Regions from separate parts of the Gordonia marina genome, predicted to be linked through region 2. Evidence: riboswitches for the same ligand, from Rfam matches in the RefSeq annotation. Region 2 holds a riboswitch; the other holds the start of a gene.
What was found. Region 2 has a riboswitch for cobalamin ahead of ACSEEN_RS06460 (CbtB domain-containing protein). Riboswitches for the same ligand answer to the same signal wherever they lie in the genome.

Region 1 (4,191 bases), on a different contig from region 2:
AGTAGCCGCCCTGACTGATCCCGTACCCCACCAGGCGGTCGGGGTCGACGCCGTCCTGCGCCACCGCGAAGTCGACCACGGCCGTCAGTACCGCGCCCCAGTCGGCGCGGAATCGGGTCCCCCGCTCGAAGAGCATCGACTGCTGTCCGGGGCCGTCGAACATCAGCACGTGATAGCCGCGGGCCAGGGCCGCGCCAGCTCCGGAGGACCACTGGTCGCTGATCGCTCCGTCACTGCCGTTGACCATGATCAGCGTGGGGCGCTGCTCGTGGCCGACCGTCCGGAAGAAGTAGCCGGGCAGCGTCGTGCCGTCGTACGGAATCTGGACGCGGGTGACACGTTGTCCGCACGCGTCGACGAACGCGTCCCAGCTGGAGCGTTGCAGGCGGAACGTCGGAAGGAGCGGGTCGTCGTGCTTGAGTGCGCTCGCCGCGTTCACGGCGACGGCGAAGTAGGTCGCCGCTCGCAGGTACGACGACGATGCGCTCACCGTCCGGCCCGCGTCGCGTTCGGCGTCCGCGTCGGCCCGCACGCGTCGTCCCAGGGCGAGCCACGCGTCGAACCAGCGCTGATGATCACCGTCGGGGACGCCGTCGATGGCGGCGAGTACCTCCCCCACATCCGAGCCCCCGTGCGCCGACGCGCCGAGCACGCACCGCACCGAGAAGTCGAAGTCCTTGTCCCGATAGAACCCTTTGCTGAACACCCGGTTCAGGTGCGAGTCGAACGGACCGGCCATGGCGATTCCTTCATCGGTCGGTGCCGTCACGGCACCGAGGTCGGGCTGAGGCCGCCACCGGGTCTCAGCGTGGCGCAGTTCGAGGCCGTCGGCCTCCTTGCGAAGCGGTCGGTGAGGAAGCGCGCGGTCTGCTCCTGGAAGGGAATGAACGCCTCTCCATGCGCCTTGCCGGTGAACTGCGCGTACGACACCCGCACACCGCGGCGGCAGTACGAGTACGCGAGACTCTCGACGTCGCGGGTGATCATCACCCCGTCACCGGTGCCGTCGACGTCACCGACGCCGAGGAGCATCGGTATGCGCGGGGTACCGGATGTGCCCATGATGTTGTCGTTGATCGCCCGCACGACACCCGGCACGTCGAGCAGCGAACGGTAGGGCGGTCGTACCATGTCCGCGTCGGTCAGCCCCGGATATTTCGCGGCGAAGGCGTTGATGCACTGCGACGACACCGTCTTGACGATCTTCTTGCCCCGTGCGGACAGGAACGCATCGGTGTCCAGCGAGTACGCGCGCCGATAGGCGACGATCAGCGCCGGGATCACTCCCGCCCAGTCCTTGCTTCCGCTGACGTAGGGCAGGTTGTGCGCGAGGTTGACCGGAAGTCCGCCCGCCGCAGCGGCGATGAGCCGGATCTCCGGGGCGTATGACGGCGCCACCTCCGCGCCCCACTGCGTCGGCACCGAACCGCCGGAGTATCCGGCCATGGCGACCGGCGTGGTCGTCGGCAGCCGCAGGATCTTCTGCGTCGCGCGGACCCCGTCGAGCGCGGCGTATCCGGCCTCCCGCCCGATGGTCCACTGCAGATCGGGGCCCTCGTAGTCGGGCACCACCACCGTGTACCCCTGGGAGAGATATCCGCTGATCACACCCTGTTCCAGGGTTCCGGCCGCGCCGGGGGAACCCGCGCCGGTGAGCGTGTACGACGGGTCGCATTGCGGCCCGAGCGCATCGTAGGCCATGTGATACGACAGCAGCTTCGGCGGTCCGGTGACCGGGGGCTGAAGGATCGTCGCGACTGTCGACGTCGGCCGCCCCTGTTGATCGGTGGTCCTGTACAGCACCTGGGAGCTGCGGATCGGCGCCGTCGCCCCGCGGTAGCCGAAGGGCACCGACCGGGTCCGGAGCACCGCGCCGGGTGCATAGGCGCCGAGCAGACCGTCGTATCGGTAGAACGGGTCCGCCGAGGGCGGCGGGATCGGTGGTGCCGCCGAGACCGGAGCCGATCGCCACCCCGGCTCGACGACGGCGAGGAGGACGATCGCCAGCACTGCACCGACACGATGACGAACCGTGCCATGCATGCCGGCACGCGGTGACCTCATCAAGGAATGTTCCCACGATGGACCCGGTCGCCGGTGATCATCGACAGAAGTACCTGTGTACCTGTCCGATAGCGTCCCACCGTTCGCGCGCTACCATGCAGGCGACGTCGCGGTGTTCGGGAAGTCCGGTGAAGTGCCGGCGCGGTTCTCGCCACTGTGAGCAGGTCCGGGTACCACGACGGGGTATGTCCCCAGCCACTGGGCGCTCAGCGCCCGGGAAGGTGTGGTTCCCGGTAGACCCTGCGTAGCCAGGAGACCGGCCGCGACGTGAACCGATTCCACGAGATATGGAAGGCGGGTCGCTTTGCGCACCCTCACCACCGTCGCGGCCGCATGCACCGCCGCCGCGCTCACCCTCACGCTCGCCGCCTGCGGCAGCAGCACCGACGACAAGGCCACCGACGGCGCGATCACCCTGAAGAACTGCGGTCACACCGTCACGCTGAAGGCCCCGGCCACCCGCGCGATCACCGTCAACCAGGGTGCGACCGAGTCGGCGCTCGCGATCGGCGCCGAGAACGACATGATCGGCACGGCCTACCTGGACGACGAGATCGCCCCGCAGTTCAAGGCCGCCTACGACAAGATCCCGGTCATCGCCCCCAAGTACCCCGACCTGGAGACCGTGATCAGCAAGAAGCCCGATCTCGTGGCCGCGTCGTACGGTTCGGCGTTCGCCGACAAGGGCATCGGCACGCGCGAGGAGCTGGCGAAGCTGGACATCGCGACCTATGTCTCGCCCTTCGGCTGCGAGAACAAGGCCGACCGCGCGGCGTCGTCGTGGGATGCGATCGCCGGTGAGGTGTCCGACTACGGCAAGCTCTTCGGCCGCACCGACGCCGCCGACGGCGTGAACGAGAAGATGCGCGACACCCTCGCCGAGCTCAAGAAGAAGGACGCGGGCAAGGGCACCACGATCATGTGGTGGGACGACGCCACCGATACCCCCTCGGTCGGCGCGAAGAGCGGTGGACCGCAACTCATCATGGACGCGGTGGGCGCCACGAATGTCTTCGCGGACCTGGACGGCAACTGGGCCGACACCAGCTGGGAGCAGGTCATCAAGGCCGACCCGGACGTCATCGTGCTGATCGACGCTGACTTCTCCCGCGCCGACGCCAAGCGGCAGTTCTTGGAGAGCGACCCGGCGCTGGCGGGCCTGAAGGCCGTGAAGAACAAGTCGTACATCGTCATCCCGTTCTCCGAGTCGACGCCGGGGGCGCGCACCATCGACGGTGCTGTGACGCTGTCCGACGCGCTGGCGAAGCGCTGACCCGGACCACCGGCGCACCGGCCGCGCCGCGCCGGTCGCGCGTCACCTTTCCGATGCTGGTGGCGGTGCTCGTCGTACTGGTCGCGCTGAGCATCGGCGCCGGCGTGGTGATCGGTTCGGTCGGACTCAGCCTCGGCGACGTCGCGGCCGCGGTCGGCGCACGCCTCGGGTTCCACACCGGTGTCGGCGCGGGGAACGAGTACATCGTCGTCGATCTGCGGATGCCACGCGTGGTGACCGCCGCCGCGGCCGGCGCCGGCCTGGCCGTCGCCGGCGCCGTCCTGCAGTCGCTGACCGGGAACGTCCTGGCCGACCCGTACCTGCTGGGCATGTCGTCCGGGGCATCGGTCGGCGCGGTCCTGGTCCTGGTGACCGGGCTCGGCGTCGGAGTGGGGGCCGGCCTCGGCCCGGTCGGTGTCGCCGCGTTCCTCGGCGCGCTCGGCGCCCTGGCTCTGGTCTTCGCGATCGCGACCACCCGGACGGGGGCGTTGCTGCCCAACCGGCTGATCCTGGCCGGCGTCGCCGTCGCGCAGGGCGGCGCCGCGATCTCGTCGGCGCTCGTCTATTTCAGCGATCCGCACGCGGCCGCCGCGGTCCTGCGGTGGACGCTCGGCTCGGTGGCCGGTGCCCGCTGGCCGTCGACCACGCTGGTCACCGTCATGGTGGTCCTCACGCTCGGCGTCGTCTGGTCGTACGCGCGCACGCTCGACGCCTTCGCGTTCGGCGACCGCGCCGCGTCGAGCCTCGGCATCTCCGTCACCGCGACCCGCTGGACGCTGTACATCGCCGTCTCGCTGTGCACCGCGGTGATCGTCGCGAACTCCGGCATCATCGGCTTCGTCGGGCTGGTGGTG
Region 2 (4,191 bases):
GACGTCGGCGACCTGGTCGGCGATCACCGTGATCGGGTGGCGGGCGCCGGCCCGGCGTCGCGCCGCGGGCAGCGTGACATCGAGGGTCTCGGCGACCAGCACCGCGGCATCCCGCTCGGCGGTCAGTTCGGCGGTCCGCTCGTCGAGGGCGGCGGCGATCTGTCCCCGCACCTCGTTGACCAGCTTGCCCGCCGCCGAACGCTCCTGTTTGGGGAGCGCACCGAGGGCGCGTCGTGCCAGGGCGACCGGCGACTTGTCACCGACGTGCGCCACCTTGGTCTCGGCGAGCGCCGCGAGGTCCCGCGCATCGCCGAAGGCGGCGACCGCGGCGGTCACCGCGGCGGAAAGCTCCTCCGCGGACGGGAAACTGCTCTCAACGACATCGTCAGACACCGACGTGTTCTCCCTGGGCTCGACTGGCGAATATGCACCACAAGATTAGTCGACGCACCCGAACCCGCTGCCCGCGACCCGAAGGGGCAGGCGGCGGGCGGTCTTCTGCGCGACCAGCCGGGCACGGCGCGGACGGAAGTAGGCAGCACCGTCACGGGATGCTCCGCGCCGCCCTGCCGGGGTCGAGTCACACCCCGACGGGGGCCGCCTCTTCACGAACGGCCCGCCGCGGAGCCGGATCGAACAGCCGGTCCACCAACGCGCCGAAGACGAGTCCGATCACGAGCCAGATCAGCGTCTGGTTGAGCAGCGAGTACCACCGGAACTTCCACAGCACGTCGGCGTCGAACCCGGGATAGACGATCTGTCCGGGCGCGACGGTCCTGCCGTCGATGGTCAGCGGCGTGGACAGGATATTGGTGATCGGCTGCGGGGTCTCGGTGGCGGCCCGGGCGAAACCGAACTGGCCGCTGTGCGCCACGTTCGCCGACAGATCGCCCAGCGACGGCATCACGGCGAGCACGATCCCGAAGACCACCAGGAACCCGACGACGCTGACGATGATCGACGTGCCGCGCCCCAGCCGGGGCGTCAGCTTGACCGCCGCGTACACGGTCAGGCCGAGCAGGATCAGCGAGATGGCCACCATGCCCAGGTACAGGTGTCCACGGGCCTGGATGGTGAAGTCGTGACCGATGGCCGGCGGATTGGCCGGTACTTGACGAACGGCAGCAGGAATACGCCGAGGTAGCCGAAACCGGCGATCAGCCACGCCAGAGTGCGCGGACGGATCGAGAACCGGCCGTGCAGCACCACATACGCGACCGCCACGAGCGCACCCATGGCGATGGAGAACCCGATGATGCCGGTGGCGATCCCGACGGTCGACTGGATGGTCCGGCTGAAGATCTCCGGCCCGTCCGGTTCGACCGCCCGGCCGGCCGCCTGATTCAGCGCATGCAGGGCGTCGTCGCGCCCCGACTCGTAGTCGATGGCCTTGTTGATGACGGGTTCGGCGAAGACCTTGGCGAAGATGAAGCCCAGCACGCCCGCGATCAGACCGGCGAGCGCTCCGCGCCCGATGACACGGAGTTCCATGATGTCGGTCCCCGCTCAGTGGCAGGGGAAGCCGAGGAAGTGACGGGAGTCGTGCACCCATTCGTGCACGACCATCGTCTTGCCGAAGACCGACGTCATGCCCTCGTCGACACCGATGAAGTAGTACGCCAGCAGTGCGAGCAGCACCGTGATGCTCAGGATCAGGGCGACGCGTCCGGCCGACAGCGCCTCGGCGGAGATGCCGGCGCGCGGGTCGTGGGTCGAAACATGTGTGCTCATCGGGAGGGCCTCCTTCGGGGTGGTGCGCCCCGTCGTCGTCGGATGTCGAGCATGACGGCCGCGTATCTGACTCGATCCCCGGCCATCCGGTGATCTCACAGTGGCGCCACCGTCCCGGAGTCCCACCGGGTTCCGCTGGCCGTCGTACCTTCTCAAGCTGACCACCCGACATCGTCGCAGGTCAAGCCGGTGACCGATTTGCCACGAAGGTCGCATCCAGGGCGCGATCCACTCTCCCGGCACCGGGTAGATCTACGCATCGGGCACCCCGCAGGACTACTCGACTTGTCTCTTGGGGCCGCTGCAGCACGTTCGCGGGACCCCGATCACGGTAGGTTTGTCCCAAGCTTTGCCCCCGTCGCTCTCGCCCAGGAGGAATAGTGCCCGTCGCACCAGGTTCTGACATCGCCGGTTACCGGGTTGTCGCCCAGCTCGGGTCGGGCGCCATGGGCGACGTCTATCTGGTCGAGAACCCGCATCTGATGCGCCGGGAAGCGATGAAGGTGATCTCGGTCGGCGGGACCTCGAACCCCGACTTCCAGACGCGCTTCACCAACGAGGCCCGCACCGCGGCCGCCCTCGATCACCCGAGCATCATCACCGTCTACGCGTACGGCGTGGAGAACGACGCCCCGTGGTTCACCATGAGCTACCTCGACGGCCCCGACCTGGCGTCGGTGCGGCTCTCCACCGCCGACGTGATCAACGCCGTCTCGCAGGTCGCCGACGCCCTCGATTACGCGCACGCGCGGCAGGTGGTGCATCGCGACATCAAGCCGGCGAACATCGTGATCACCCGCGACGAGCACGGCAAGCTCCGGCGCGCCGTGGTGCTCGACTTCGGCATCGCGCGGCTGGCCGACTCGCCGCAACTCACCGCGGCGAACTCGGTGGTCGGCACCATGGCGTACACGGCGCCCGAGATCATCTCCGGCCAGACCGCCGACGCGATGTCCGATCAGTACGCGCTCGCCTGCACCACGTACACGCTGCTGGCCGGCACCACGCCGTTCCACGGGGACACCTCGGCCGCGATCATGATGGCGCACCTGCAGCAGCCGACGCCGTCGATCGCCCAGGTCCGTCCCGACCTCGCCGCGCTCGCCCCGGTGCTGGAGCGCGCCATGGCCAAGGCCCCGGCCGCCCGCTTCCCCGACTGCCGCACCTTCGCCGCGGAACTGCAGCGCGCGCTCGGCCAGACGCCGGGCGGCACCGCGACCGCGGTGGCGCCGGTGCCACCGGCCGGCGCGCCGAGTCAGCCGTCGCACCCCTCCCAGCCGTCACATCCCTCCCAGCCGTCGTATCCGACCGCGAACACCGGCGGCCAGCCGTCGGCGATGCCGCCCGGCTTCACCGGATTCCCCGGTCAGCAGAGCCATCCGAGCGTGCCGGGCACGGCCGGACAGACCGCGTGGTCGCCGATGGCGTCGTACCCGGGCCAGCCCGGCTATCCCGGCGCGCCCGTGCCGCCGAAGAAGAGCCGCAAGGCGCTGTGGATCTCACTGGCGGCGATCGCCGCGGTGGTCATCGTCGCGGTGCCCCTCGGGATCTTCCTCGCGAACATGGGCGGCGACGACGACGCGCCACCGACCGCGTCCGCCGCCACACAGGCTCAGCTGGCGTCGTTCGTCGGCACCGTCTGCGCCGTCCAGCACGACGCGCTGTACTGCTGGGGCAACAACGGCGACGGCCAGCTGGCCGACGGCACCAAGGACGACCGGGCGACACCGGTCAAGATCAACGGCCTGACCAATGTCACCGCCGTCTCGGTCGGCGGATACCTGCCGAGCAGCAGTGATTCGTCGGCGACGATCTCGGTGTGCGCCGTCGCCGACGGCCACGCGTACTGCTGGGGCAGCGGCCTGTTCGGCGTCCTCGGCGACCAGGACGACGGCGACCGCGGCACCCCCTACCAGGTGCCGGGGCTCGGCAAGGTCACCGCGATCGCCACCGACTTCCACACGACCTGCGCGGTCTCCGACGGCGACGTCTACTGCTGGGGCTGGAACGCCAACGGCGAGGGCGGACGCGGCTCCAGCGCCGGCCAGATCAACACCCCGACCAAGGTCGACGGCATCGGCGGCGTCGCGTCGATCTCGATGCGGCTGGGCACCACCTGTGCCCTGACCACCGAGCACAAGGCCTACTGCTGGGGCGATAACCGCAACGGCCAGCTCGGCAACGGCAACACCAGCGACGAGTACCAGCCGCAACTCGTCGGGAATCTCCTCGACAAGAAGGTGACCTCGATCGCCGTCGGCGGCGGGTCGTCGAGCACCAGCCGGTTCAGCCAGGTCTGCGCCGTCGCCGACCACCAGCTGTACTGCTGGGGCGCCCCGATCGGCGACGGCTCCAGCGATCAGACGACGCCCGCGCTGGTGAGCGGAGTGGAGAAGGTCGAAGCGGTCACCACCGACCTGAACACCGTGTGCACGGTGGCGTCGGGCGACGTGTACTGCT

Region 1: another riboswitch for cobalamin. It lies ahead of ACSEEN_RS12285 (ABC transporter substrate-binding protein); the one in region 2 lies ahead of ACSEEN_RS06460 (CbtB domain-containing protein).

The regions. Positions count from the first base shown of each region.
Region 1 covers NZ_JBPSDN010000017.1:623-4,813, forward strand. The annotation lists gene ACSEEN_RS12275 (alpha/beta hydrolase family protein) at 1-739, opposite strand, end outside; gene ACSEEN_RS12280 (lipase family protein) at 766-2,043, opposite strand; cobalamin riboswitch at 2,158-2,343, shown strand; gene ACSEEN_RS12285 (ABC transporter substrate-binding protein) at 2,369-3,337, shown strand; gene ACSEEN_RS12290 (FecCD family ABC transporter permease) at 3,403-4,191, shown strand, end outside.
Region 2 covers NZ_JBPSDN010000007.1:163,739-167,929, reverse strand. The annotation lists gene pheS (phenylalanine--tRNA ligase subunit alpha) at 1-393, opposite strand, end outside; partial or broken gene ACSEEN_RS06465 (CbtA family protein) at 581-1,491, opposite strand; gene ACSEEN_RS06460 (CbtB domain-containing protein) at 1,507-1,731, opposite strand; cobalamin riboswitch at 1,771-1,916, opposite strand; gene ACSEEN_RS06455 (protein kinase domain-containing protein) at 2,112-4,191, shown strand, end outside.